Regions from separate parts of the Sutcliffiella cohnii genome, predicted to be linked through region 1. Evidence: riboswitches for the same ligand, from Rfam matches in the RefSeq annotation. Region 1 holds a riboswitch; the other holds the start of a gene.

Region 1 (13,491 bases):
AAAAAAATATCGAGCCGTTACATCGGTTCGTTCACGACTATGATTCTTCTACCATCCTGCAACCATTAGAAGCATTAGCCCCCTCTGTGACATGCGAAGTAAAAGCTCCACCAGATTTTAAAGGAATAATTTTCGTTGGACTTTTTCCTAGACCAATACCTGACCAAGCGCCCGTTGTCGGAACTGCCTTCGATTATCGCGAATCAATCTGCACATTTTCTAACGTTCCGAAGGGGAAGTATTATGTTCTTTCCGCTGCAATCGCAAAAGGAGTGAATCCTAAACATTATTTTGTTCTATCTCATGCGTTAAGAGGTATAGCAGAAAATACTGTTGATACACAACTTCATTCAACATCGTTTACAGAAGTTGTTTTAAGAGAACCATTGCCATATGATCCACCTATCTTAATCAATTTACCAAAACTACTATTTGATACGAAAAAGCGCAAACAAGAAGAAAATTAAACAGGCTATTCATGATAATTTTATGGTAATCATTTTGTAAAGGGGCTTTGAAATGTTAAATCAAGTTTGTGTATTAACGATTAAAGTGAACGATTTAGAGAAAGCGGTAGAGTTTTATACGAACATACTAGATTTTACAGTGGAGAAAAAGTATGGCGATACGATTATTCAGTTAACACATCATGGTCTTCCCTTCATTTTAGAAAAAGGAGATGCTACAACTCTTCCCTCCTCTTCTAACGTATTACTAGCTATACAATCCAGTAATATTCAGGACGATTTTCATCAACTTCGTGAAAAAGGCGTTAAACTGCTTTTCGACGAACCACAGCCTTGTCCACCAGGTTATTTTTTCATCATAGAAGATAATTCCGGGAATCAATTAGAAATTGTCCAATTTGTAAATAAAGGAGAAGAAGTCTAATGGAAAAAATCGAATTATTAAGTGAAATCGAAGCATTGGAAAAAGAAATCTATGAAAAGAAAATGAAGTTAATGGAAATGAGGAAATCTGTACCTCGTAACGAGATGAAAAATTATCAATTCCTAGATTCAATGAATCGAGAAGTAAATTTACTTGATTTATTCGGCGATAAGGATGAATTAATTGTTATTCAGAACATGGGGAAATCTTGCTCGTATTGCACGATGTGGGCAGACGGCTTTAATGGGGTCTACCATCACATCATTGAAAAAGCTGCATTTGTTGTGGCAACTCCTGATGCACCAACCGTTCAAGATGCGTTTGCGGCAGAACGTAGATGGCAATTCCCGATGATTTCTACGATTGGTACCACTTTTAAGGAAGACTTAGGCTTCATGAAAGACGGCTATCAATATCCAGGTGTTTCTACCTTTCAAAAGGATGCAGACGGGAAGATTTTTCATGTCGCCAATGCCCCTTTCGGACCTGGCGATGAATTTTGCTCCGTTTGGTATTTATTTGACTTACTTCCTTCTGGTCAGAAAGGTTATCGTCCAACGAGAAATATCAATAAAAAATCGGAGTTCGAATTGACGAACAATATAGCTATTCAAGTAAACGACTCACCGAAAGCTATTGATTTTTATACTAATATTTTAGGCATGATGAACGTCTTCTCCAACGATTCAGAAACGAAGCTCTCTTTCGGTGGGCAACATATTTTCGTGGAAGAGAGCGCAGCAAATCGAGTCTTTTTTGAGGTTGCTGTAAAAGAATTTACGGTTGCTAAGGAGCTCTTATTAACAAATGGTTGTACAATCACGAAAGAATACAGTGAGAAAAGCATCATGGTAGCCGATCCTTATGGATTACATTTTCATGTTTTTGAACGGGTATAACTGGTACCGTAGTATCGTAAATAATTTGGAGCGTATCGCAATTAAAGGAGTCCATATCGCAATTAAAATCGGATTACCGCAAATAAAGGAGTCCGTATCGCAATTAAAATCGGAGTACCGCAAATAAAGGGGTACTGTCAATAATTATGTGTAAGCATTTGTACTCAATGAGTTATATGTCTTTGTTAGTGGAGGATTCAGGCAGCCGCGGCTGCCTGAATCCTCCACTTTTAGGCTTTGGGATACCGCTCCTCAAACATTTTTAATATTTGATCATGAGCTAGGCCGAATCCACTTAGTTTTCTTCTTGACCAGCGCTCGTTATAGTCGATAGAGGTCAGGTACGTAATCTTTTCAGCTGCTTCAATGTTAGGCAGGCTATTCATGGTTTTTAACCTCTTGCGGATTTCCTTAATGGTACGCTCAATAAGATTTGTAGTGTAGATGTACTTTTGGACATCCTCAGGGTAGCGTAAAAAGGTTAAGAGTACTGGAAGGTCTTCTTCCCAAGAAGCTATTTCTCGACTGTAGCGCTTTTTCCATTTCTCCCTGAGCTCTCCGAACGCTTTCTCAGCTTCTTCGTATGTGCTTGATGTATAGACTTTTTTAAAATCAGTACTTAGCTCAGCTTGATCCTTCTTACGTGCTTTATTCATAGTGGAACGGACCTTGTGTATTACACAACGTTGAACATCAGCTTTTGGAAAGATGGAACGAAATGCCTCTTCGAGACCAGTCAGTCCGTCAAAAACGCCTAGCAGTACTTCCTGTACTCCTCTGTTGCGCAGGTCCTGGAGGATTTCCTTCCAACCATTTGAAGATTCTATTCCTCCTACATAAAAACCAAGGATTTCCCTGTGGCCTTCCGGAGTAATTCCTAGAACAATATAGACAGCTTCTTTGGCTACTGTATCTCTACGAATCTTTACAAATAAAGCATCAAGAAATAAAGCACAATAGCGCTCCTTTAAAGGGCGGTTCTGCCATTCAATCACATCCTCCATCACGGCAGATGTGATATTCGATATGGTGCCAGGGGAATATTGTTCCCCAAGCAAGTTTTTCAAGATGCTCCCTACCTGACGGACTCCAACCCCGTGTTGATAAAGTTGAACAACGAGCTCATCTACTGCAACCATTCGCCTCTGATAAGGCTCAAACATATTAGTTGTGAACTCTCCCTTACGATCACGGGGAACAGCCAAATCTTCAACGCGGCCATACATGGTGTCGAGAGTCCTCGGATAGTATCCGTTACGCGAATTTCCTTCTCCGACAGGTTCGTTCTCTAGTACACTCTTGATTTCCTCACGCAAGATAGTTTCTATTTTCTCCTTTAGGAGATCCTGCATGGAGATTTTTAAGATAGTGGCTAAATCTAATTTATCTGTGTTAAAATGAGACATGGATAAAGTACTCCTCTCAAAGGTTATTGTGGTGATAACTCAGAGAGTACTTTGTCCTTTTTTATTTGTCTAGCAAAAGGACTTACACATACTTTTATACATCATCAATAAAGGAGTCCGTATCGCAAAAAAAAACAGCTATCGACGCAATACCTTGTTTTGCGTTCAATTATACATATAGGAGCGATAGAATGAATTTCGAAATGACTACTCAAATAAGAGTTTCTAACATGAAAGAAGGACAAAAATGGTACGAAACACTGTTAAATAGGAAACCAGACTTTATTCCACACGAAGGATTTGCAGAGTGGGAACTCCTTCCAGGATGTTGGTTGCAGGTCGCGGAGGGAACTCCCGCTGATGGTAGTGGTCCACTTCGATTTGGCGTTTCTAATATAGAAGCGGAAAGAGATAGACTTGTTAAAATGTTAAAGGTTCCTAGTTTTGACATACACTCCAGACCAGAAGTACCAGTCAAATGGGGTACCTTTACAGACCCGTGGGGGAATCAGCTTGGATTTTTTGAATACTTGAATAAGAATGAAGAGCAGGAACGGGTTAATAAGATCCTTGGAACTCTCGCGTGATAGAGATTACCATTTTTATGAAACCGTAAAGAAGTATCTGTATTACGGTGCAAACTCAATGGCACCTGTAAATAATAAAATGATCGTTATTATCCAAAATATAAATAGTGAGGAAGACAGAATTAATCCAAGAATAGCGAGTCCATTCTTTTCTGTCTTCCTTTTTAGTCCAACGATTAACAAAATTATGCCAGTACTTGTTAGAAAAATCGTCATATAATCCCCTATTGTGCTCCCGATATTCGCTATTCTTGTTGGTGTTACAAAAACAATAAAAAAACAAATGAGTCCTATTAATAGAGAAAGATAGCTAATGGGGCCGTATTTTTTTGGGGTTTTGCTTTCACTTTTCACTATGTCACAACCTTTCTTAAAAAAATGTTTATTAATTTATTTTTATTGATCATCCTTGCTCATTTAGTACAAAAATAGACTTATAAGTATTTAAACCATTCTCACCCCATCAAAAAACGCCGCGTATAAGCGCAGCGCTCTTTGTAATCTATTTTTCATTTAAGCCAGGCACATCTTTTCTTACAACATCAAACAACCGGAAAACATATTGAGGACGTCCCTTAATTAAGGTGTCCCTAATAGAGTACAGTTTACTGTATGAAAGTCACCTTAAAGCGGTATTTCACGCTTTCTCACTTCCACCGTTACTTCTTCCTCACAATATCGCACAAGTTCTATTAAGTTTTTCACTAATGCATGATGATAAATTTCACCGTTTTCCTTTGTGGAAACTGTTGGGTCGCCTACGACTCCAATATTCTTCGCTCCTTCACGATATGTACCAACATCGCTTGGGACAAAAACGGTATCACCTTCAACGAACGGATCATGCTGTAAGAATGGGTGTTTGTTGTGTATATTCTTTACAGCTTTTGAAGGATCACATAAGTCTGGGTACAAATAGTACATATGTGATGTTTCCATCTCTGCAGCATGGCCTACCCCACCAGGTTCGGATACCTTGATTTCTCTAGCAATTTGATCTGCTATATAGAATGGATCAGCTATTGCTAGAAAGGCACCCGTTTCATTTCGAAGCTTTGTAATCGCAATTTTTAGTGGTGGTAGATTTGCTTCACGGTGACCATTTAAAATAATGATTTTTTCGAAGCCATGGTAGACAAGGCTTTTGCAAATATCGTACACAAGATTTGTTAATGTTTCTGGACGTAACGTTATCGTTCCTGGAAACGCCATATGATGGGGCGCCCAGCCAACCCAGTTCGGTGGAGCAACTAATGTATTTGTTTTTTGCCCCACTTCTTCTGCTACCCGAAGCGCCACAAAGGAGTCGGTTCCGAGTGGTAAATGCTTTGCGTGTTGTTCGACACTTCCAACTGGAACAATTATCGTCTTTTTATTTTGTAAATAACCTTCTACATCTTCCCATTTATTTTCTTGTAACCAAACACTTTTCATCTTTCTCATCTCCTGTTAGTCTTTTGTGATGTTTTCCATGTCCCTTTCATCTAAGTACTCCCAACGGCTTCTTGAATAAAAGAAATAAAATGCCGTGATTAGTACCAACCAACTTATTCCAATTAACAATGGAATTGGCTGGATATATGTTAAAATCCAGAATGATGCAATCGCCGCAACAATCGCGAGCACCGGAATGTTTTTTATATTTACCGGGTAACGAAATAATGGTTTTAAATGGGGTTGTTTTACCCTTACAACAATAAGTGCAATGTTCATAAGCCCCATCATGAGCCAGTTTGCAAATACAGCTGCACCGACCGCTATAGAGATGGCTTGCCCGTATCCCATTGTACTCATGAGAGTGGTGCCTAACGCAATAATTCCAGTAAACACAGTTGCTGCTACAGGAACGTGTGTCTTCGGATTTACTTTTCCTAAAAAGCCAGGAACAGCTTTCTCCCTTGCAGCTGCGAATATCATTCTCGACGATCCTAATAAACAACCAACTGTTGATGTTCCAGTAGCAGTAAGTGCTGCAATGGCAATTAATACGGCACCAACTCCAGGTAACACTGTTTCAACTGCGAGTGATAATGGTGCTGTTGATGCAGCTAATGCACTTGGGTCTGCTGCAGATACAACTCCAAATCCTGTCAAACAATATAAAACAACTACTGTCACTAGTGCAGACACTTGCGCTAAAGGAAGATTCCGTCTTGGTTTTTTCGCTTCCTCACCAAGAGTTAACACAGCCTCTACTTGCATTTGTCCAAAAGCAATTAATGCAGTTGCTGCAAAAACACCAGTCCATCCATTTGGTAAAAAGTCGCTGTGCATGAATGGGCCTGTTGGATTGTGGAAAATAGTAATAATCGCAATCGCAAATAAAGCAATCACCTGAATAATAGAGAAAATCGTATTAACTTTACCAGTAGTTTTAATTCCAATTAGCAACAATCCCGTAATAGCGATTGACACTACTGGCGCAACTAGAGTTGGTGATAGTGACGGGAAAAGAAAATTAAAATAACCTGCAAAACCTAGGTTTACTGCCCCTGCTGCAAATGCAAAGGATAAGAAGTAAAGACCTGAACACCATAATGCCATTAGTCTACCTAAATCCTTATGTATCGGGGTGAAAGCAAACTTAGAGTATGCATAGGACGCACCCTCATATGGCCAATTTGAAGCTAGTTCTGCGTAACTCAAACTTGAAAGAATTGCAATAACACCTGCAATTAAAAAAGCCACAAACAACGCAGGTCCTGCTTGTGCAACTGCCGGACCGATAACCGTGAAAATTCCTCCCCCGATTAACGCTCCAACACCAACACTCCATAAGTCAACAAAACCTAATCCTCTACTGAGCTTACCAGTTCCTGTAACAGGATGATTCGTAGATGTTTGTAGATTCATAAACACTACCTCCATTTCATTATGTGAAATAATTGTTTCATAATTAAAAATATTGTTCTTATTGTACACTATCATTTACTAAATTTCATTCAATTTTTAAAATTTTCTATAAAAACAAATAAAAACAGGCTACCCAATCTGGACAACCTGTAACGTGGATTTATTAATGTAACTTTTCATGTATGTTCCTGGCACAGTCTTTTAATCTAGCAACATGTGATTCTAACTGATTGTTAAATTCACGGTCAATACCAATCACACTTAATGCAGCCATTACATTGTTATTAATATCAAAAATTGGCACAGCAATCGCAGCTGTTCCTTCATGTAACTCTCCCTTACTAACTGCATAACCTTTTTCTCTTATATCTCCTAGTTCAGAAAAAATCATGTCGTAATTTATTTTGGTGTGTGGGGTGAACGGCGTATACGTATAACTATCTAAAATAGCCTTTTGCTCTTCGTCTCGGATAAACGCTAATAAAACCCGTGGACAGGCCGCTGCATATAAGGGAACTCTTCTCCCTACCTGCGGAAAGACACGAAATGCCGATAAAGCTTCAAATTGTTCAATATAGACGGCTTCGTTTCCATCCCGGATAGCTAATTGAACCGATAAACCGGTTTCATTTCGAAGCAATAGCATTTCTTGTTTGGCTAGCTCCCGAATATCAAAATGGCTGTTTACAATTTGACTTTTTTCTAAAAAGGCCATACCAAGCTGGAACTTCAATTGTCCGTCCTGATTGACTCGTTTTATATATCTAAACTTTTCAAGTGAGGAAATCATGCGGAAGACTGTTGGCTTTGAGAACCCCGACTTTTTCGAAAGCTCGTCCAATGTTAAAGATGGATTTTTTAAATCAAAGCATTCAATAACTTGTAATGCTTTTTCTACACTACCATTCTTACTCGCTACCTCTCTCATCTGCATATCTCCTTCGACTGAATGTACCTTTACTACTATCAGTTTAACAAGAAAAAGTAATGTCTGTCACTATTAATCGAAGGAGAGTAACTTGTAGAGACTATGGAAGAAAAGGCCATTATAGCCTGTTTCGGTTAATCCATAATCTCTAATACACCTAACTTCATGAATCATAAACTTATTTCCAAACTCTTTTTAACTGCAAAAATTCTTGTGCATATCCCAAAACTGATATGGGGGACATAAACATTTGATACGTTAATACATACGCAAAGAAACCAAATATATTTTTTCTAATCTTTAACCCTAACCTATCAAATACTTTTCGTTGATAATGATACATTGTATAGTTCGTTAATAGTGCTAACGGTAAAACAAAAAGTATCGTCGCACCAACGATATAGTAATAGCCAAAAATGGCCAATATCAGCCCTGGAATCCAAACAAAGGTGTATACAACATCTAAGTAAGGGAAAATAAGATTTGTTCCGGTAAGGTACTTTGTGAATATAGAGGGTTGATTCCAAGGTTTTACTCTTTTAAAAGCTTCTATCATTCCTCTTGCCCATCTACTTCTTTGTCTTACGAAATGAACTAATGTTTCAGGAACATCTGTAAATGCAACTGCAAGAGGCTCAAAATATACTTTACAATTAATTTGTAACATCTGCCACGTTAGCACGATATCTTCCCCTATTGCATCATCCCAACCTCCGAGTTTTTCAAGGGCTTCCCTTTTATACAAACTAAATGCTCCTTGGGCTACTAATGTTCCTTGGTAAAATCCTTGTAGTCTTTTTATTGAAGCAATACCTAAAAAATAATCCCATTCCTGAATTCTAGTCCAAAAATTTTTACGACTATTTCGAACAAGTACAGAACCTGCAACAGCGCAAATTTCGTTTGGAGCTGATAATAATCTACTTACTAGTAACCGAACAGCTGGTTTCGTTAAGATAGTGTCTGCATCAAGAGTAATAATTAAAGGGGTATCAACCATGGCTAATGCTCGGTTAAGGGCAAAATTTTTACCCGGTTTTTCTTCATATATAACCTTTAAATCAAGATTATATTCCTGACCCGCTTTTAATGCCACACTACTAGTTAGGTCTGTCGATGCATTATCAATTACAATAATGTTCATATCTCCTTTATAATCTTGTTTAGCAATATGACGTATGGTATCACTAATTCCCTTTTCCTCATTTTTACAGGAAATAAAAATGGAAACGGGCTCTGTTGGATCGTGTACCTTAAATTTTGGTTGATTATCAAAGAAAAGACTAAATACCAAAAATGCATTTAAATATCCAGGTAAATAGGCAATTCCAGCGATTATTATAATCGAAGGAATTATTCCAATTACTTGTCCTAATTCTTTTATCCAAGGTAAAGAAATAAAAACCGAAAATAAGAACCACAAAAAAGCGAATACATGGCAATACCAGAACTTCCTAACAACTGGAATATAATAGTTTTTTTTAGTTTCCATCCCAAATCACCTATTAATAGTTTCACCAAAGGGGATGTTTTTATCATTAATAATTTATGAACACGAAAACAGGAAACTTTAAATAGGTAGGGGTTACTTTTTATGCTAGAGGCCTGAACAACACCTTTTTTAATAATAAGCTTAAAGTTAAATGAAAACCGCCCCATTAACCACAGGGCGGCTTTCTTCTATTATGATACTTTCTGTTCTTCTTTTTTATCCTCAGTTTGTTCATACCCATCAGCCCAAAAGTCTGCGTTTTTAATTCCTAGTTTCGTAGAATTAAAGGTTGGGTCAAGGCCTTGTTTTTTCTGTCTTTCATAGTCTTTTAACGCTAGTAAAGCTGGTTTAGATAGCAATAGAATGGCGATTAAGTTGAGCCATACCATTATTCCAAGACCGATATCCCCGAGTGTCCAAGCTAAACCTGATTCTTTTACAGTACCGTAATAAGTCGCGGCAAGAAGGACTAGTTTTAAAATGGTAGACGCGATTTTGCTAAATCTTTGATTAACAAGATAGGCAAGATTCGTTTCCGCTATATAGTAATACGCCATAATCGTAGTGAAGGCGAAGAAAAATAGTGCGATTGCGATAAATGGTGAACCGAATGTAGGGAAGACAGATTCTACTGCTACTTGCGTGTAGCCTGTCCCTTCTTCTACGCCAGTAATGTTTTGTACAACATATTCTCCCGTTCCTTCGTCCATCGTGTTGTATGCGCCTGTGAATAAAATCATCAAAGCGGTGGATGTACAAACTAGGAAGATTCCGATATAAATAGAAAAAGCTTGTACCAGTCCTTGTTTAACAGGGTGAGAAACTTCCGCAGCAGCTGCTGTGTGAGCACCTGTTCCTTGCCCGGCTTCGCTCGCATAAAGACCACGTTTTACTCCCCATGCAATCGCAGAACCGATAATTCCGCCGAATATCGTATCAGCACCGAAGGCACTTGAAAAGATTAAGGAAAACACTTCTGGAACCTTGCTTATGTTAACGATAATAATAGAAAGTGTGACTAATATATACCCCATCCCCATAAACGGAATGACAACTTGGGTAACATTCGCGATACGTTTAATTCCACCGAATATAATTAAACCTAATATAATAATGAGAACAATCCCAGTAACCTTCTTATCAATCGAAAAGGCATTGTCAATCGCAATCCCGATCGAGTTCGATTGCACCCCAGGCATCAGGATGGCCATCGCGATTAAACTTGCGATGGAAAAAATAACAGCATACCATTTCCAACCTAGACCTTTTTCAATATAATAAGCAGGACCTCCACGGTATTCTCCGTCTTTTTTTTCTTTATAAATTTGCGCTAGCGTTGACTCGACGAACGCGGACGCTGCACCGACAAAGGCAATGACCCACATCCAGAAAACTGCTCCTGGACCTCCGTAGAAAATCGCCATTGCAGTTCCTGAAATGTTACCAACCCCAATACGGGCTGATAATGCTAAAGATAATGCCTGGAAGGAAGATACTCCTTCAGCTGAGCTTTTTCCGTTAAATAATAGTTTTCCCATTTCTTTCACGTGACGAATTTGTAGGAAATTACTACGAACTGTAAAATACACTCCTACAGCCACACAAAAGATGATCAACGGCGCACCCCATAATACATCATTGAGGTTTTTCATTAGTTGTTCCAACATACAATATTCTCTCCTTTTTTGTACAAGCAAAAAAGGACAGTAAGATGCCTTGTAACTTCACCCTGCTCTGTCCTTATACCTGAAAGTTTGACTTTATTGATAAAACAATAAAGCTTTCCCCTTTGGTGGTGTACTTCTTACACGCTCTCCAGAGGCGCGTCCAGTTGTGGTCCTTCTACCTGAGAGATTGGTTTCAAGGGTATTTTTTGAAACTTGCTCCTTCGGTGGCTTCGATTGCTCTCTCCCATAACTTTCATCCGCTTATTTTTTTATATGAAAGAATATTACTATCATTAGCATTACTTTGCAAATATAATTTTAGTATTTTATAAAAATAATAGAATTAACAAATGATCTAGTTTATGGAACATAGCAAGTTGCTGCTTAGCTACTACCCCTTCTACCGGGTATCGCCGATCATTGATAACGATTAGCTCATGAAAATTGTCTGGAAGTAAATGAAGCGACAAAAAAATTAGTCACACATACTATGACATTTCTATTTTTTTAGATATAATTACTTTCGTACTATTTAATAAAGGTGGTCACCATGACAAAGTGCCTAGACGGTGTATATTCTATTATTCTATACGAATTAACTAAACTAGTTGATGAGTATTATCGTTGCCCTGACCCTTGCATTAGGAATGAAATATATAAAGATATTCTTCTTTTAAGTGAAGCTGTTAACCAAGACTATTAGTTTTGGTTTTCTTTTTTGCTTGGCGTTTTAATTTTACATACTATTAATCTACTTCACTTTTTCATAGATAAATGTTGATTTATATGCCAACATACTTCCATGCCCTATCATTCACTCTAGTAAATGCATACTCTATCTTATGAAAATAAGGGAGGTTAAAAAATATGCAAGAAAATATCATCAATACTATTAGACAGTCTTTAATAGATAGTCTTTCTACTCTCACTCCTGGACATTATATTACGATCGTGGATGAAGAAGGCAGAACTAGGACATCAAGAGCTAGTGAAGAGATTTTACGCCCAGGAGAAATTGGTGTTGTGTTTTGCTTACCTATTATAGGAGCGCCAACGAGAAGATTACCCGACGTCAATTTAGGACGAAACCAATACGTTAGGGCTTTTTGTGGATTAACGACGATTGATGTATTCTGTAGTCAAAGAATAAGTGGTCCTCCGACACGAACAGTTTCGATGAGAACAGGGGAGTTTTTCGTTATTACTTGTGAACGGTAAATAAGATTATACAAAAAACAGGAGGCTAGCATTCGCCTCCTGTTTTTTTAGACGTGTAATCTAAATTACTCCGCCAACCACCAGTTTTTTATGTTATAAAAACCGTTACTTGGATGAAATTCAAATCCACCTAAGTTTATTGGTAATGCATAATGTACGTTTGGATAGTATAAAAATGTATACGGTTGGTCTTCCGAGATTTGTTGGTATAGTTCGTGTAAAACTTCCAATCTTTTTTCATCGTCTAGGATTTTTACATTTTCCTCTAGTAATTGATCAACCTCTGGATTACTGTGTTGCGTATAATTTAACCCTTGTTCTCTATGCTTCGAGTGAAAGTAATCCGTTTGATCTGGGTCTACCCCTAAACTCCATCCATTAATACATGCATCGTACTCATGTGCCATATTTGCACTAACAAACGCACTCCACTCTAGCACTTTTATGTTGACTTCAATACCAACCTCTTTTAATTGTTCTTGCGCAATTACCGCGATTTGTTCACGGGCTTTATTACCTTGGTTCACATTTAATGTGAATTTGAATTTCTCTCCATCTTTATCAAGAATGCCATCTCCATCTGTATCTTCCCAACCCGCTTCTGCCAATAAAGCTTTAGCTGCTTCTAGGTCGTAATCAAATACAGGTACATCTTCTGTGTAAGACCAACTAACTGGACTTGCTGTAGAATTCGCAAGCTGACCATCACCTTCTAACACACTTTCTACAATTACTTCTCTATTTAAAGCGTGCGTTAATGCTTGGCGTACTTTTTTATCTTGGAATAATGGATTTTTTTGATTCCATCCGATATACGTGTACGATAATCCAAGGCCAGATTGCAACTGAATGAGTCCTTGTGCTTCTAAATCTTGAGCAAGCATAAGATCTTCTGATTGAACAGCAATGTGATGAATATCTCCTGTTTGCAGTTGAACCATTAACGAGTTCGCATCTGGAACAATTTTGTAAACGATAGAATCAAAATTAGGGCGACCGTCGAAATAGTCTTCATTTGCTTCGACTTTTATGTACTCTCCATCTTTCCATTCAACAAACGTGAATGGACCAGTTCCAATCGGCTCTTTCGTGTTAAATGGATGTTCCGCCAAATCGCCAATCGGCACATCTTCTAAAATATGTTTCGGTAAAATGTGATAACTCATCGTTGATAAAAATGGTGCATATTTTTCTGTTAGTGTAATTTGTACTGTATACGGATCAACAGCCTGTATGTCCTTAATTTGTTCAAAGTCAGATGCACGCGCACCTGCGTAATCGTCATGTAGTGGAATGCTATATGTAAATACAACATCTTCAGCGGTTAATTCTTCACCGTCATGAAATTTCACCCCTTCTTTCAAGTGAAAGGTCCAAGTTAAGCCATCTTCTGAAACAGCCCAGTCCTCTGCTAAGTCTCCTTCAAACTCTAAACTAGTATTTGTTTTTACTAATCCGTTAAAAAGAAACCCCTGAATAGCACTACTTGTTGTATCAACGGAATATAAGGAATTAAAAATAGTAGGTGAACCGGTGCTTCCGATAATGAA
Region 2 (17,793 bases), 1.6 Mb from region 1:
CAAATGCTTTAACGTAAATCGTATTTCCTCTAAAAGGATACCAATTTCTGTAGTATACGCCTCGAATTCTGATTTATTTAAGTCTGCCTTTAATGCATCAATAAGTTGTTGCTCATTATTCTTAATAGCACCTCTTAATTTCTGAAGTGCAGCTTTTCGAAAATCGATCTCCTTCGTCTTCCCTGAAAGAAAAAACTGCTTCTGCTTCAAAACTAAAGACGAATAATCCATATTATCATCTCCTTAGTAAAGGAATTATTTTAAATGAAAGAGCATGTTCGAATTACAAGATCCTAAATGTATTTACTATTGTACCTTTTCTTTCTTATTACTTCTACTATAGTCGACTCCGTAAGCATAATATTGTATTATCCTGCATGTGAGCCGAGACACCCAACCTACAAAAATATTTAAAAGGTATTAACAGAATGTTCTTTTATTGAGAATATTTATGGTAATATTTAGATAGATAGTGTAGAAAGAAACACTTAAGGAATATAATCGAAAGGAGACTTAATTTGGGTTCTCTAGATGTTACTATGTTTATCGTCTTATTACTATGTGCCGCAGTCGGCATGACCATTGCATTAATTATCTTTACATCTATTTTTGTACAAAGTAGAGCAAAAGGATATATATACATCTTGATGCTTATTGCTGGTTCCGCCACCTTGTTAATTAGCATTTATGAAACGTCACCTATCCTTGCAGCAGCAATTTTAATATTATATGCAATTTTAACAGTGTTAACTTGTTTCAACGTTAAGAAAAAATTAAATGAAGCTGAACTATGATAGTTAGCTAGATAATGAAAAAGATGGGATAGATAAGATGAAAAAAGCATTACTATTTTTGTTCGATGGATATTGTGAATTTGAAATTACTCCAGCGATTTCGATGCTAAGAGGGACTCATGAAATCACTACGTTCGCAATGGATAAAGCTCCGAAACTATCAGAAGCGGGTTTGTTAACACTTCCTTCTTTGACAGTTAGTGACATTAAAATTGTAGACTATGAAGCTTTAATTATTCCAGGCGGAGACTTAAAGCCTATTGCGGAAGCTGAGAAGTTTTTTCAACTTGTAGAAGCTTTTCATATGGCAGGTAAGGTAGTTTCTGCTATTTGTAGTGGAGTGTTTGTGTTAGCAAAAGCAGGGATACTACAAGATGTTCCATACACTGTAACATTAGCAAAATACCAAAGAGAGTTTTTAGGAGTTTTTCCTGAAGAGTATTTCGTATATAAGCCAATTGTAGCTTCAGGAAATATATTAACAGCTCAAGGTCATGCCTATGTACAATTCGGTATTGAATTAAATAAAATGTTACGAACTGTTAATGATGAAACCATTGATTTTTATAACGGAAAGAGAAATGTAATGATGGAAGGCAAATCATAACTTACAGCTAAATAAAAGACAAAGCACATCATGAACTTGATGTGCTTTGTCTTTTATTTTGTTATTAAAATTAATAATACTGCTACGACAATTACGATACTACTTATTTTTACAAACAATGGAACCGTTTGATTTTTCTGTTCATTAACTTTCTTTTCTTTTTCGCTTACGATTTCGCGATATCGGGGATTACATGGTCCCATTATGCAACTTTATTATAATCTGAAATATCTACTTCCAATGGTAAATTATTCGCTCGTGCTCGTCTTGCAGCAAGGAAGAAAATAACGACTAGAACAGTTGCTCCAATGATTCCACCAACCCAAGCTATGTTCATCGGTAAGCGGAAACCAATTTGTGCGTTCAGTATATACGTTAGAACCATAACTAGCATAAATGTTCCTGGAATTAAGGCAATCCAGTAATTTTTTCTTGCGATATATAAGTACATAGCACCTACAAATAAAGCGATAACAGCGGTTGCTTGGTTTGCCCAGCTAAAATATCTCCAAAGTAGATTAAAATCAATTTGTGTTAAAACGACAGAGATACCGAATATTGGAATGGCGATCCATAAACGACTTGAAAATTTCTTTTGAGCAACGTTGAAATATTCTGCGATAATCATACGAGCACTACGGAATGCTGTATCACCAGATGTGATAGGTAAAACAACAACCCCAAGTACTGCAATTGTTCCACCAACAGCTCCTAGTATAACTGTTGAAATTTCACTAACAACAGCACCAGGTCCACCAGCAGCTAGCACATCACCTAAACCGTTAGAACCACCAAAAAGGCTCATTGCAGCTGCAGCCCAAATCATCGCGATAATACCTTCTGCAATCATCATACCGTAGAAAATTTTGCGGCCTTGTTTCTCCTTTTGAGTAGTACGTGAAATAATTGGCGTTTGTGTCGCGTGGAATCCAGATAGGGCACCACAAGTGATAGTAAAGAATAATAACGGTAAAATTGGCGCGTTATCAGGATGGAAGTTCGTTAAAGAGATTTCTGGAATTGGAGCACCTTTTACTATTAAACCAATACCTACTCCAACGGAACTTAACAATAGGATTGCACCAAAATAAGGATAAAGACGACCAATAATTTTATCAACTGGCATTAATGTAGCTAAAATATAATAAACGAATATTGCAGCAATGATAATACCTAGTGCAATCTTTCCGTCTGCTAAAACATGTAATAAACTAGCTGGTGTTGATACGAATACAGTACCAACTAATAAAAGTAAAAGGACAGCGAAGGCATTTACAACATGCTTCATTACTTTTCCTAAAAACTTACTAGCAAGTTCAGGAAGGTGGGCGCCACGGTTACGAATAGAAATCATTCCAGTTAAATAATCATGAACAGCACCAGCAAAAATACAGCCGACCACGATCCAAATAAATGCTACTGGTCCGTATAAAGCTCCCATAATAGGTCCAAATACAGGACCTGTTCCGGCAATGTTTAATAATTGTATCATTGAGTTTTTCGGTGTGCTCATCGGCACGTAGTCAACACCATCACCATTAACAAAAGCTGGTGTAGGGCGCTCTTCTTTAACGCCGAATACTTTTTCAACAAATTTTCCGTACGTAAAATATCCGATAATTAAAAGTACAATACATATTAAAAATGTATACATGAAAATTCCTCCTTTGTTATCTATCAAATGAATGAATGCGTTTACATTTAGTATAAATAAATAAGAGATAATAGGGAGGGATTTTGATTAACAGGTAGAAATATTAGTTTAATATGTTCAAAAATACAATTAACATGCAAAAAGTAATAAACAGATACGGCTTATATTTCTAACCTTTTTCTTAACGCTTTTACATAGTTTCTACTAACAGAAAGCTGCTCTTCTCGACCATCTAGCTCTAATTGGTATGCTCCATTAAACCACGGAGTCAACCTTGAAACATAGTGCAAGTTAACGAGGAAGCTTTTATGAATTCGAAAGAACCCAAACGTGACTAGTCTCGTTTCTAAGTCTTTTAATGGAGTCTTTGTTTCAAATTCTTTATTTTTTGTTACTATTTTTGTCAGTTTTTCTTCGCGAGATATATATAGTATCTCTTTAGGTTCAAGATAAAATATTTCTCCATCACATTCTACTGCTAGCTTTCCAGTAGGCCTGGAAACATCTTGTTTTTCAATAGAACGATAGTGTTGTTCCAATCGGTTAATCGTTTCCTTCAGCTGTTCTTCATCAAAAGGCTTAAGTAAATAATCCATTGCGTTAAATCGAAACGCTTCGACAGCGAATTGTGGATAAGCAGTTGCAAACACAATTAGTGGCGGCTTTTTGAGCTCCATTAACGATTTTGCTGCAGTCATCCCATCCATCTTAGGCATCTCAACATCTAGAAAGACTACATCTGGTTGATGTTGCATTGTTTTCATAATAGCACTCTCACCAGAATCTGCTTCGCCAACTATGTGAGTAGAAGGAAATAAGCTCAATAAATGTTTTAATTCCTCACGACTATATGGTTCATCATCGACTACGAGTATTTTAATTTTTTGGTCCACTATTTTGCACCTCCGCATAGGGAATAGAAAAGGAAATTTCCGTACCTTTATTTTCTTCACTTATAATTTTCAAAGCTGAATCATCACCATAACAAAATGTGAGACGGCGATTTACATTATATAAAGCAACTCCACTACCTGTAACAGACTCTATCGGTGTAGTACCAATTTCCTTTAATCGTTCTTTTGTCATTCCGTTGCCATTATCTTTTACTTCAACGATAACGTTATCCTTAACTCTTTCAATACATATAGAAACGTTATAGTCATTCTCTTTTTCCTTCATCCCATGCTTAATCGCATTTTCTACAAGTGGCTGAAGAGTAAGAGGAGGGATGAGAGATTGTAATGCTTCCTCTTCTATTTTATATGAAACGGTAAGTTTATTCGAAAATCTAGTCGATTCTATCGCTAAATAAGCTTTCACATGTTTTAATTCTTGCTCAAGCGTTGTTTTAGTTTGTGTTGTTGCTGAAAGATTTTGCCGTAAAAAATGCGAGAGCGATACGAGTAACTTTCGAGCTTTGTCAGGATTAATGCGAACTAAAGATAAAATGGTGTTAAGTGTATTAAAAAGGAAATGTGGACTAATTTGTGCTTGTAACGCATTAATTTCTGCCTCTTTAGCAAGTTGATATGCCTTGTCCGCCTCCGCAACCTCTAGCTGATTACTTAACAGAGCACTTAATCCTGTAATAAGCTCCATGATGACAGGTGTAATTTCTTTTTGCGAGCCAAAATAAAATTTTAACGTTCCAATCGTTTTTCCACGCTGTTTTAATGGTGCGACTATTACAGCTCCTAATGGACAATGCGCTTCTCGACAATGAATTTGTTCTTTTGTTGCAACAATTATTTTACCTTGACGAATAGTATCTACTGTAATCTGAGTTTGGATGGGCATTTTTGCACGATGATGATCATCTCCATCTCCTACGTGAGCTAATATTTCCGTTGTATTCGTTATTGAAACTGCTTTTGCTTTTAATTCTTCGTGAATAATTTGACATACTGCTTGGGCCGAATGAAGGTGGAGTCCATTTTTTAAATGGGAAATCGTTTTATCGGCAATTCGTAACGTTTTTTGTGCTTGCATAGCTCCTGCCTTTTCTTCTTCGTTAATGACACTTTTTATAATCATAAGGAAAAGAGCACAACCAAGACCGTTCGCAATAATCATTGGAATCCCGATGATATTAACTAAAGTCCATGCCTGTTCAAATGGTCGGGCTAAGAGAAGAATTACCAGCATTTGAATACCTTCTGCAAAAGCTGCAATAATGAAGGCAGAACGTAATTTAACATGTTTATTTTTTCGATAAAAGTAACTGGAAAGTACTCCAGCGATAATTGTAGCAAAACCGCATGCAAAGGCAGTAAACCCACCTAACGTAAAACGATGTATTCCTGCAATAAGTCCAGCGCCTATACCAACTTTATATCCACCTAAGAGACCTGCTAACACAACACCAATTACCCGTGAATTTGCTATTGCTTCATCAGTAGAAAGATCGGAGGTCCAGCGGCTAAACTGTAAACTTTCCGTACTTAAACTTAAGCCTGTATAGGTTCCGATAATACCGAAGAAGCCGAAGAAAAGAATGGCAATGTATTGTTGCTTTCGATTTAGTTCATCTTGGTATATCATTCCTCTAAAAAAAGTGAATCGGGTTAGGATAAAGGCGATGGTTACGATAATTCCTAACCTTTCTACCATTGTAATTAATAGCTCGAACATAGGAAATCTCCTTTAATACTCTTCAATTATTTTAATAATAGTATAGCGGTTTTTATAGGTTATACAAATATCATAATCTGTATTTTTACAAGCGAAAAACCCTCACTTCCTACAAGTAAGGGTTAAAACTTATTCTTCTACAATTAACGAAATTGTCATTGTTGCATGTCCGATACCGCATAGTTTTGTACAAAGTCCTTTGTATTCACCAACTTCGTTTGCGGTATAAACTTCTGGAGCTCTTTCTGAAAGAATGAGCTTAGTCCCATGAAACTGTATACCGTGAGAAACGTTATTGTCAGTTTTTAAGGTGAATTTTACTGTTTCTCCTTTTTTTAGTACGATTTCCTCTGGTTCAAATCGAAAATCTTCGATGTCCGGTCCGGTATAACCTGTAATGGTTATCTCTCTATCTACTTCTACTATTTCGTCAGTTGTAATAGTATTAGACTGCCCACAACTGGATAAAATAAGAAGAAATAGAATAGTAGTAATAAAGAAAAGTTTTTTCATAATCGCAATGCCTCTCTAATAAATTTATTATGTTTATCACACACATTATAACGGAAAATAAGAGACGGTGTCGATTTTTAAAGGATGAAATATTTCTTATTTACGAACGACATCTGGATAAATTCAAGTTAATACGTTACAATCGTTCTTAATTAAGAACAATGAATAGAAAGAAAAAAAGAGGTGAACTATGTACGGATTATTTTTAAGTTTATTAATATTAAACGGCATAGATGGAGTTCTCACTTTTATTGGGTTGAAATTTAATATGATCGAAGAGGCCAATCCGCTTATGTCACTCCTATTCACCCACAATCCATATTTATTTTTAATTATAAAAATTACTCTATCTTTCCTTCTACTCATTTTTCTTATTAGAAAACAAATACCTAATACTAGGTTAGTAAAAATACTATCCATTTTTGCAATTGCTAGTTATTCATATGTAACTTGTCTCCATTTAGTTGGATTTATTACTGGATTTAACATAAAAAAGGGTCCAAAAAATCAGTCGATACTCATTTTTTGGACAGCCCTGTTATTGTTTTTATTTAATAAAATTCTGTGTTAAGTAAAATAGCCCACCATTAATAATTTCTACTTCTATTTTTGGTTCATATTGTTCCTGTAATGCGATCATTTCCGTTTCGTATACTTCAGGCTTTTCCTCCAAATTCTCGTAAAAGTGATTGAGTAAATTCAAATCCTTTTGCCATCTTTCACGTGCCTCTTCTGCCCATGTATGATCATCGCTAGCAATAAACCCTCTTACGTAATGCTCCAATCTTGATAGCCCACTTTGCGGTTTAATGATTGGTGACATCGTAAAACAAAAGTCCGGAATTTTTGGAGTTACACTAATGTTTTTCATCTTTTCTTGGAATTGTTCGACAATTGCTCCGGAAATTAAATGGATGCCAAGAGATTTCAACATATCTTTTTTACGGTCACATTTATATGATATTTTCAAGTTTACATTTAACCAAGGGTGTAGTGCTAAATGTCCGTTAGGTGGGACTGTTTTTACATGTTCATAAAGACGAATGTAGTTACCTAATTTTCTCGTTGATTCAAAAATTTGACGAAGGCGAGGAGAGCCGAAATGAACGACATCTCCTTTAATATCATCAGGTGCTTCATTTTGATTCGTTATTAGCGTCAATTTCATTGGATTCGGAACGCCACCTGTTTTCTCTAAATAATGCCAGTAAAAGGGGCGATTTATTAATTCTTTATCCATTTCAATCGTCAGTTGCACGGTTAAATGGTGTTGCTCGTTTTCGATAATTTCGCAATTATTCGCAGTGAAATATCGTTCTAAATAATTATGAATCTCCTGCTGCTGCATGATTTAGTGACTCCTTTCGTAACTGATCGGCAAATTGGATTACCGATGATAAGTTTTCCATTTTAATTTTCATTTCTCCTTCAGACTTAGAGTTAAGAAGAATGTCTTCCATCTGATCTTCAAAATCTTTAATATCAAGCTTAGATAAAATTTCATCAAGCTCTCCAATAACCCGTTCGAATAGATGAATTTTTTCATATAATAGCTTTAAAATGTGTTCTTCCACGGTGTTTTTCGTTGCAAAGTTATAAATATGAACATCTTTTTCTTGCCCCAATCTGTGAATCCTACCAATTCGTTGCTCTAATCTCATCGGATTCCAAGGCAAGTCATAGTTAATAATATGGTTGCAAAATTGAAGGTTAATACCCTCACCACCAGCTTCGGTCGCAATTAATACTTGTACTCTGTTTTTAAAGAGCTCTTTCATCCAATCTTTTTTTCCTCGTTTAAATCCCCCGCGGAACGGTACAGACGTAATCCCATTTTGTTGAAGAAACCATTGTAAATAAAGCTGTGTTGCACGGTATTCCGTAAAAATAATAACTTTATCATCAATTTTTTGGATTAATTCTAATACTTTCTGAGCTTTAGAGTTTTCTGAAACTGCATCAATTTTTTCTTTTATATTATGAAGTACTGCTGGAACTTCATAATTTGGATCTTCTTTTGTCTTGCGCTCAACCATGTTTTTTAATGTGAAAAATACGGCTTCTCGACTACTACACGCTTCTCGCTGCAATGTCAAAATGGAAAATTGACTCGTAATAGGAAGTTCTTCATTATGCTTTAAATCACAAATTGTTTGATAAAGCTGTTGTTCTTGTTCGTTGAATTCTATTATGCAAGACTCCACATGTCGTTTGGGCCAATCAATACCTGTATCACCACGACGGTTTCGTATCATAACTTTATTCACTAGCTCTTTTAAATACTCATCATTTTCGAGTTTTCTCTCTTTCGCTTTGAATATTTCCTCAAAGTATTGTTCGCTTCCTAAATGTCCAGGCTTTAATAAAGAAACTAGGTTAAATATTTCTTCGACTTTATTTTGAATAGGTGTAGCTGTTAATAATAAACAAAACTTCTTTTTTAGCGCTTGCACAAACTCATAGTTTTTTGTTTTATTATTTTTTAGTTTATGAGCCTCATCAATAATGACCATATCGTATTGTTGTTCGAATATAATATCACGATGAGGGTTTCTTTTTGCGGTATCAATAGAAGAAACAACTACGTCACATTGTTCCCAAACATAGCTTTTTTTCTGGGCAATTGCAGGTATATAAAATTTTTGATTTAATTCAATCGCCCATTGCGAAACGAGTGATGCAGGTACTAATATTAGTACTTTTTTTACAAGGCCACGAATCATATATTCTTTTAGTACTAGACCAGCTTCAATCGTTTTGCCGAGCCCTACTTCATCAGCTAAAATTGCTTTTCCGTTCATTTCACCCACTACTTTTTTAGCTACTTCTAATTGATGGGGCAATGGAGTTAAGTTTGGTAAATAATTAGGAGCTTGTAACCCTTCAAACTGTTCAATCGCCATATGCTCCTCTGCTTCCAGTGCAAGCTGAAATAAATCAAAGTTCGACCAAGGACCATCATCCTCCATTCTTTTCATTAAATCTTCTTGCCAACTCGAGTCGAAGCTTATTTCTAAATTCATTGAAGAGCATCCTTTCTATAAAAAAATAGTGTTTTTTTGCTGTAAATTTAATAATATGCTTATATGTAATCGTTTCCTAAGAACAAAAGACGAACTTTATAGTCATAAAAAAATAAAAATGTTAAGGGATTTATTGTTGCCTTTTTATTAGTGTAAGTGGTAGGATAATAGTGAGTATTCGATAGAATGTTACAAATATTTATTTACTAATTTGATACATTCTAGTATGACCCATTTTATCGTTAAATATGTAGCGAATGATGGCAAGGGGAGAGACTGTCAGTTTAACAGCACCGAAGGAGCAAGCAAATTATTTGTGAATCTCTCAGGTAAAAAGACTCTTGCTGGACGCAACTCTGGAGAGCGTTCCATAATTAGGGAACCACCAAAGGGGAAAGCCTTTATTCGATTCGAATAGGGTAAACTTTCAGGTGCAAGGACAGAGAACTCACTTTTACAAGGGGGGGTTCTGTCCTTTTTTGTTTTGATCAAAGAAACAAAAATCTCTATCAAATTGTTTAAAAAATGTAAATCTTTTAAAAATGTGAAGGGGGCCAAATCTGTGTCACAATTAAGTAGAACTCCAATATTTGACCTGTACAAAGAGTACGGAGGTAAGACAATCGATTTTGGCGGATGGGAATTGCCTGTCCAGTTTTCAAGTATTAAAGAAGAACACGAAGCGGTCCGTACGAAAGCTGGATTGTTCGATGTATCCCACATGGGCGAAATTGAAGTAAAAGGTACAGGAAGTCTTCGCTTTTTACAAAAAATGATGACAAATGACGTTTCCACAATGAAAGACGGTGGAGCGCAATATACAGCAATGTGCTATCCAAATGGTGGTACAGTAGATGATTTATTAATATATAAAAAGGCGGACAACGACTATTTACTAGTTGTTAATGCTGCGAATACAGATAAAGATTATGAATGGTTAATAGAACATATAACGGAAGATGTTGAAATAGTAAACATCTCTAGTAACGTTGCACAATTAGCACTTCAAGGTCCACTAGCAGAACAAACATTACAAAAGCTAACAGAGACTGATTTATCACAAATTAAGTTTTTTAAATTTATAGATGGTGTTAAAGTTGCTGGAGAAACTACATTAGTTTCTAGAACTGGCTATACAGGAGAAGACGGTTTTGAAATTTACTGTTCAAACGAGGCAGCTCCGAAACTATGGTCTGCTATTTTAGAAGCTGGGAAAGAATTGGGTGTACTTCCTATTGGTCTTGGTGCAAGAGATACACTTCGTTTTGAAGCAAATCTTGCTCTTTACGGTCAAGAATTATCAAAAGACATTACTCCAATTGAAGCAGGAGTTGGTTTTGCTGTTAAACCGAATAAAGAGGAAGACTTTCTCGGAAAAGCAGTGTTAAAAGAACAAAAAGAAAATGGTGCACCTCGTAAACTAGTTGGTATCGAAATGATTGATAAAGGAATTCCACGTCATGGCTATGAAGTATTTGTGGGTGATGAGAAAATTGGTGAAATTACTACCGGTACTCAATCACCAACTTTAGGGAAAAATATTGGTTTAGCATTATTAAAAGCTGAATTCACAGAGCTTGGTCGTGAAGTAGAAGTACAAGTGAGAAAGAAACGTTTAAAAGCAGTGATTATAAAAACTCCATTTTATAAACGTCCGAAAAATTAAGGGGGAAGCTAACATGAAACATCGTTATTTACCGATGACAGAGACTGACCAAAAAGAAATGTTAGAAACAATTGGTGTTACATCAATTGATGAATTGTTTGCTGATATTCCAGAAAAAGTTCGATTTCAAGGAGAACTTAACATAAAAAAAGCAAAACCTGAAACGGAATTAATGAAGGAATTGCAGCAACTTGCAGATCAAAACAAAAACTTAAAGCAATATACATCATTTTTAGGTGCTGGTGTATACGACCATTACATGCCAGTTATTGTGGATCATGTTATTTCTCGTTCCGAGTTCTACACTGCTTATACGCCATACCAGCCTGAGATTTCTCAAGGTGAATTACAAGCCATTTTTGAATTCCAAACGATGATTTGTGAATTAACAGGAATGGAAGTAGCGAACTCTTCTATGTACGATGGAGCAACATCGTTGGCGGAAGCAGCAATGCTATCATGCGGTCAAACTCGAAAGAAAAAAGTATTAATTTCTAGCGCAGTTCATCCAGAATCGAAAGATGTTGTAAAATCGTACGCAAGTGGTCAATACGTAGAAGTAGTAGAGGTCCCTTCTGTTGACGGTGTAACAGACCTTGACGCTTTAAAAGAGTTAATGGATAGTGACGTGGCAGCAGTACTTGTTCAATATCCTAACTTCTTTGGACAAATCGAAAAACTGAAAGATATTGAAGAAATAGTACATGCAGAAAAAGCTATGTTCGTTGTTTCGTCTAACCCACTTTCTTTAGGTGCGTTAACACCTCCAGGTAAACTAGGGGCAGATATCGTTGTTGGAGATGCGCAACCATTCGGTATTCCAACACAATTCGGTGGACCACATTGTGGTTACTTTGCTGTAACATCTAAATTAATGAGAAAAGTACCTGGCCGATTAGTAGGTCAAACAGTAGATGAAAAAGGTCAACGAGGCTTCGTATTAACATTACAAGCGCGTGAACAACATATTCGTCGAGATAAAGCGACTTCTAATATTTGTTCAAATCAAGCATTAAATGCACTAGCTGCATCTGTTGCGATGACAGCCCTTGGGAAACAAGGTGTAAAAGATATGGCTACCCAAAATATACAAAAAGCTCATTATGCGAAACAACAGCTTGAGCAGCACGGTGTTCAAATAGCGTTTTCGGGACCATTCTTCAATGAGTTTGTAGTGCGCTTAAATAAACCAATTGAAGAAGTAAATGAACATTTACTCTCTAAAGGAATTATTGGAGGATATGATTTAGGTCAAACGGATCCAAACTTGAAAAATCACATGTTAATTGCCGTAACTGAACTACGTACAAAAAATGAGATTGATACACTTGTGAAAGAATTGGGGGATGGCAATGAATAAGCAAGGAAACCAACCGTTAATTTTTGAACTATCGAAAGAAGGCCGAATTGGCTACAGCTTGCCGGAAATGGACGTTCCAACTATTAATGTGGAAGACGTTATTCCTGCCGATTATATACGCCAAGAAGAACCAAATTTACCAGAAGTATCTGAGCTAGATATTATGCGCCATTACACAGCACTATCTAACCGAAACCACGGTGTAGATTCTGGCTTCTATCCACTTGGTTCTTGTACAATGAAGTACAACCCTAAAATCAATGAAAACGTGGCGCGCTTCCCAGGATTTGCCCATATTCACCCGTTACAACATGAAAGTACTGTACAAGGTGCGTTAGCATTAATGTATGATTTACAACAGCACTTAAAAGAGATTACTGGTATGGATGAAGTAACACTTCAACCAGCTGCAGGGGCACACGGTGAATGGACTGGATTAATGATGATCCGTGCTTTCCATGAGAACAACGGAGATACAAACCGTACGAAAGTTATCGTTCCTGACTCTGCACATGGTACGAATCCAGCTTCAGCAACTGTGGCAGGATTCGAAACTATCACAGTTAAATCCGACGAAAATGGATTAGTAGATTTAGAAGATTTAAGACGTGTTGTTGGTCCTGATACAGCAGCTTTAATGTTAACGAACCCGAATACACTAGGACTATTTGAAGAGAACATTTTAGAAATGGCAGAAATTATCCACGGTGTTGGCGGTAAATTATATTACGACGGTGCTAACTTAAACGCTGTTTTAAGTAAAGCTCGTCCTGGAGATATGGGCTTTGACGTTGTTCACTTAAACTTGCATAAAACATTCACTGGCCCTCATGGTGGTGGTGGTCCAGGTTCTGGTCCAGTTGGAGTGAAAGCTGACTTAATTCCGTATCTTCCTAAACCATTAGTAGTACAACACGAAAATGGTGAGTATGGCTTTGATTATGATCGTCCACAATCTATCGGTCGTGTAAAACCTTATTACGGAAACTTTGGCATTAACGTTCGTGCATATACTTATATCCGTACAATGGGTCCTGATGGGCTAAAAGCTGTTACAGAATATGCCGTACTAAATGCGAACTACATGATGCGTCGTTTAGCGGAACATTATGATCTACCATTTGATCGTCATTGTAAGCATGAGTTCGTTCTATCAGGGAAGCGCCAAAAGAAACTAGGAGTACGTACGCTTGATATCGCGAAACGTTTACTAGACTTTGGCTATCATCCACCAACAATCTACTTCCCGCTTAACGTGGAAGAGTGTATTATGATTGAGCCGACTGAAACAGAGTCTAAAGAAACGCTAGATGAATTCATTGAAGCGATGATTCAAATTGCAAAGGAAGCAGAAGAAAACCCAGAAATCGTTCAAGAAGCACCACATACTACTGTAATTGGTCGCTTAGACGAGACGATGGCTGCGCGTAAACCAATATTACGTTATCAACCAGAATAATAAAAAAAGAGGGCCGATTAATATGATCGGTCTTCTTTTTATATGTGGAGGCACGCATCTTTTCGATAACATTAGAGATGGCTTATAAACATCTGTGTTCAGGCTAAAACATTGAGTATTATTCTTCTTAAAACGTACATAAAATCAATTATAATAAAGTAAGCGTAATCATTTATTAAAGGAGATGAGTCAAAATGTACTATGAACAAACCAAACAGATTCGACAAGATTTATTACATAATATTGAGAAATTAAATGAGCAAGATCTTATTAAAAAACTCGACGGATGGACGATAGGAGAAATATTAGAGCACTTATATCTTACGGAAAGGAAATTTGTTGGCATTATAAAGGAAGCTGTAGCAATACAAATGAATCAGAAAGAAAAAGCTAACCCCGATTTTGACTTGTCTTTTCTTATGGACCGTACGCGTAAGATTAGTGCTCCTAATGACATTTGTCCAACAGTAATACGTATGGCAAAAATGAATTAATCCAATTATTAAGTGAATCAAGGGAAGAACTAGATGAGTTTGTAAGATCAACTCCATCCAATGATTGGAACCAGTATACTAGTCCCCACCGATGGATGGGGGAATTAACAGTTGGAAAGTGGATTGAACTAATCGGTTTTCATGAAAAACGCCATATACATCAAATAGAAGAAATATTACAATCATCGAAATAACAAAAGACTGCTCAAGGTTTTGAGCAGTCTTATAATATTTGTAATTACAATTTTACTTTGTTACGTCTAGCTCCGGCGGCTAGGTCCGGCTCAAACTTCGCAATTCCTCCGTACGATAAGTCAACATCAGCTCTCTATCGTTCGCTGTGTTTCCTTTATCTCCTGCGGAAAAGCTCCAGTTTGATTGGACCTGAACGAGCCGCCTCCGCCTTTGTAATTATTTCGTTTTAATCTTTCCTGTCCATTTTTTAAATCCGCCTTGTAATTGGTAAAGCTCTTTATAGCCTTTACGATGCAGCATTTGTGCTGCACGGCCACTACGCATAGAGTTTTGACAATAGAAATAAACTGGTTTGTCAGGACGGATCTCATTCATACGCATTTTTAACTGAGATAACGGAATATTTCTAGCACCTAAAATATGGCCACCATCAAATTCCTTAGGTTCTCTTATATCAATTAACTGTGCTTTACGGTACCCTGCACGGAATTCTTCCTCAGATAGTGTTTTTAATATTTTTCTTTGATAGAAATAAACAATAACAGAATAGATAATAATCGCAACTACTATTGCAAGTAAAACATATAATGATGTCAACGTATTCAACCCCTCTTTTCTATGTGTACTAAATAATTATATAAAAGGTTGTCGAAAAAGTCATCTTCTAACTAAAAATTTTGCTAGTTAGTATATCTTTTGCTAGACTTACATTATATACATAGTAAGAGAGGAAAACATAAATGGCGAAAGAAACTTGGAGATATATTGATTCTGGCAACCAATCCCCATTTTTTAATATGGCTCTTGATGAGGCCTTATTAGATTGGCATAGTGAAGGGAAAATCCCTCCTACCATTCGATTTTACGGATGGAACCCACCTACGCTTTCGATTGGCTACTTTCAAAAGGTAGATAAAGAAATTAACATGGATGCAGTCAATCAAAATACGTTAGGGTTTGTAAGAAGACCAACGGGTGGACGAGGTGTTTTACATGACAAAGAATTAACATATAGCGTTATTGTGTCCGAAGAACATCCAGAAATGCCTAAAACTGTTACAGAAGCTTATCGAGTCATTTCAGAAGGCATATTAGAAGGGTTTAAACAGCTTGATTTGGACGCTTATTTTGCCATTCCGAGAACTGAGGAAGAAAAAGATGGATTGAAAAATCCCCGGTCAGCAGTATGCTTTGATGCGCCTTCATGGTACGAGTTAGTTGTTGAAGGTAGAAAAGTAGCAGGAAGTGCCCAAACGAGGCAAAAAGGTGTTATTTTACAACATGGCTCGATTTTACTAGATATAGATGAAGATTTGTTGTTTAGTCTTTTTGTATATCCAAACGATCGTGTAAAAGAACGAATGAAACGGAATTTTAAAAATAAAGCAGTTGCAATTAATGCTTTAAGAAAAACTCCTGTTTCGATGGAAGAAGCTAAAATAGCTTTTAAAGAAGGATTTGAAAAAGGGTTAAACATTCATCTAGAACGTTATGAACTTTCTGAAAGTGAAATACAATATGTAGAAAAGCTAGCAAATGAAAAATACGCTACAAAAGAATGGAATTTTAAAAGGTAACGAGTTAATTCTCGGTACCTTTTTATTTTTACCGTCGTTAACATGATTACAATTAAAAGTAAACATGTTTTGACGAAAAAAATATTTATTTATATTTTGGATATCGATTTCGAGAAAGCTTGATACATCAAGTTATTAATAGTAGTGGATATTTTTCAACCTACAAAATATCGCAAAATTCGTCATGAAAAGGATTAAATCTTAATTTCTCTCATTTTATCTCTGTTTTTTTATTATTTAGCGATTTGACAAATAGAGAAATAGTAGGTCTTGAATCAATATGTTGTGTTCTTGTTGATAAAATATATACTATATATAGTTGTTTTATGTTGAAAGTTCATCAATAGATGTGTTATTTTATGATTATACTTTTAAATAGTCATATAGAAGATTAGTAGAATAAGGAGTTGTGATGATGGTTATATCACTTAATGAACAATCAAAGCTGAATAGAGAGAAATTAAATAAAGATATTCAGCAATTCCCTCAAGTACATGAAATTACTGACGACATGAAGCTTACTCATAAAGGTGTTTCTCGTTTAGTAATGTTAGATAGATACGCTTTTAAAGATACAGAAAAGCGTACACTGTCGGAAGGCGACTTTGTTGTGCTAACGATAAAAGAAGATCCAAAATTCCCAGCAAGAGGATTAGGATTTATACAAAGTATAGATTGGACTACCAATAAAGCAAAAGTTTTAGTAGAAGAAGAATATCGTGGTGTACTATCAAAAGAAGTAGAAATAGAAACAGGAATCGTAGAACGGTCTCTTGATGTTATTGAAAAACCTCTTGAGATCTTCTACGAACAAATTGCAAAAAGAAATGCAACAGGTTTAGCATCAGTAGAAAAAACGGAAGAAAAACGTAAAGAATGGACTGAGAAGTTTTACCAGGAGCTAGTATCAATGAACTTTGTACCAGCTGGGCGCGTATTATATGGGGCTGGCTCAGGCACGGAAGTTACATTCTTTAACTGTTACGTAATGCCTTTCGTTCAAGATTCACGTGAAGGTATTTCAGAGCACCGTAAACAAGTTATGGAAATCATGAGCCGTGGTGGCGGTGTAGGTACAAACGGATCGACACTTCGTCCAAGAAATACACTAGCTCGCGGTGTAAACGGTAAATCATCTGGTTCTGTTTCATGGTTAGATGACATTGCTAAACTTACACATCTTGTTGAGCAAGGTGGATCCAGACGCGGAGCTCAAATGATCATGTTAGCCGACTGGCATCCTGATATTATTGAGTTCATTATTTCAAAAATGCAAAATCCTAGAATACTACGTTATTTAATTGAAAACACAAACGATGAAGGTATAAAAAAGGCAGCGGAAGATAAGCTGAAATTTACACCGTTAACTCTACAAGAAGAGTCAATGTATCAAGGTATTGTAAATTACAAACATATTCCTGGATACGGTGGTTTCAGTGAAGGGATTATTAGAGATGCAGAACTTAAGTTAAGAGAAGGCGGAACATACTCTGTTCACAATTCGGAGTTCTTAACAGGAGCAAACATTTCCATCTGCTTAACAAAAGAGTTCATGGAAGCAGTTGATACCGATAGTGAGTACGACCTTCGTTTCCCAAGTGTTGAAAACTATTCCAAAGAAGAAATGGAACACTACAACAACGAATGGCATCAAGTAGGTGACGTTCGTGAGTGGGAAAAGCAAGGTCACGGCGTACGTGTGTATCGCACAATTAAAGCTCGTGAACTGTGGAATTTAGTTAATATTTGTGCAACATACTCCGCAGAACCAGGAATTTTCTTCATGGATAATGCGAATGACATGACAAATGCAAAAGCAT

What was found. Region 1 has a riboswitch for glycine ahead of BC6307_RS06555 (alanine/glycine:cation symporter family protein). Riboswitches for the same ligand answer to the same signal wherever they lie in the genome.
Region 2: it holds a riboswitch for glycine, as region 1 does, so the genes downstream of both, gcvT (glycine cleavage system aminomethyltransferase GcvT) here and BC6307_RS06555 (alanine/glycine:cation symporter family protein) in region 1, are expected to answer to the same signal.

What each region holds. Positions count from the first base shown of each region.
Region 1 is NZ_CP018866.1:1,369,130-1,382,620, reverse strand. It holds gene BC6307_RS06605 (helix-turn-helix domain-containing protein) at 1-467, shown strand, start outside; gene BC6307_RS06600 (VOC family protein) at 520-891, shown strand; gene BC6307_RS06595 (DUF899 family protein) at 891-1,790, shown strand; gene BC6307_RS06590 (IS256 family transposase) at 2,021-3,196, opposite strand; gene BC6307_RS06585 (VOC family protein) at 3,388-3,783, shown strand; gene BC6307_RS25005 (hypothetical protein) at 3,826-4,137, opposite strand; gene BC6307_RS06575 (creatininase family protein) at 4,408-5,217, opposite strand; gene BC6307_RS06570 (APC family permease) at 5,233-6,636, opposite strand; gene BC6307_RS06565 (IclR family transcriptional regulator) at 6,800-7,564, opposite strand; gene BC6307_RS06560 (glycosyltransferase family 2 protein) at 7,743-9,056, opposite strand; gene BC6307_RS06555 (alanine/glycine:cation symporter family protein) at 9,248-10,723, opposite strand; glycine riboswitch at 10,789-10,877, opposite strand; glycine riboswitch at 10,881-10,980, opposite strand; gene BC6307_RS25000 (hypothetical protein) at 11,274-11,426, shown strand; gene BC6307_RS06550 (hypothetical protein) at 11,591-11,941, shown strand; gene BC6307_RS06545 (peptide-binding protein) at 12,007-13,491, opposite strand, start outside.
Region 2 is NZ_CP018866.1:2,971,017-2,988,809, reverse strand. It holds gene BC6307_RS14965 (aldehyde dehydrogenase) at 1-231, opposite strand, end outside; gene BC6307_RS14960 (hypothetical protein) at 519-794, shown strand; gene BC6307_RS14955 (DJ-1/PfpI family protein) at 832-1,401, shown strand; gene BC6307_RS14950 (carbon starvation CstA family protein) at 1,604-3,055, opposite strand; gene BC6307_RS14945 (LytR/AlgR family response regulator transcription factor) at 3,217-3,966, opposite strand; gene BC6307_RS14940 (sensor histidine kinase) at 3,932-5,686, opposite strand; gene BC6307_RS14935 (cytochrome c oxidase subunit II) at 5,816-6,199, opposite strand; gene BC6307_RS25735 (DUF5658 family protein) at 6,390-6,770, shown strand; gene BC6307_RS14925 (YqhG family protein) at 6,747-7,547, opposite strand; gene BC6307_RS14920 (DEAD/DEAH box helicase) at 7,525-9,222, opposite strand; glycine riboswitch at 9,480-9,573, shown strand; glycine riboswitch at 9,577-9,667, shown strand; gene gcvT (glycine cleavage system aminomethyltransferase GcvT) at 9,785-10,888, shown strand; gene gcvPA (aminomethyl-transferring glycine dehydrogenase subunit GcvPA) at 10,902-12,248, shown strand; gene gcvPB (aminomethyl-transferring glycine dehydrogenase subunit GcvPB) at 12,241-13,707, shown strand; gene BC6307_RS14900 (DinB family protein) at 13,902-14,201, shown strand; gene BC6307_RS14895 (DinB family protein) at 14,165-14,395, shown strand; gene BC6307_RS14890 (rhodanese-like domain-containing protein) at 14,613-14,993, opposite strand; gene BC6307_RS14885 (lipoate--protein ligase family protein) at 15,137-15,973, shown strand; gene BC6307_RS14880 (vitamin B12-dependent ribonucleotide reductase) at 16,389-17,793, shown strand, end outside.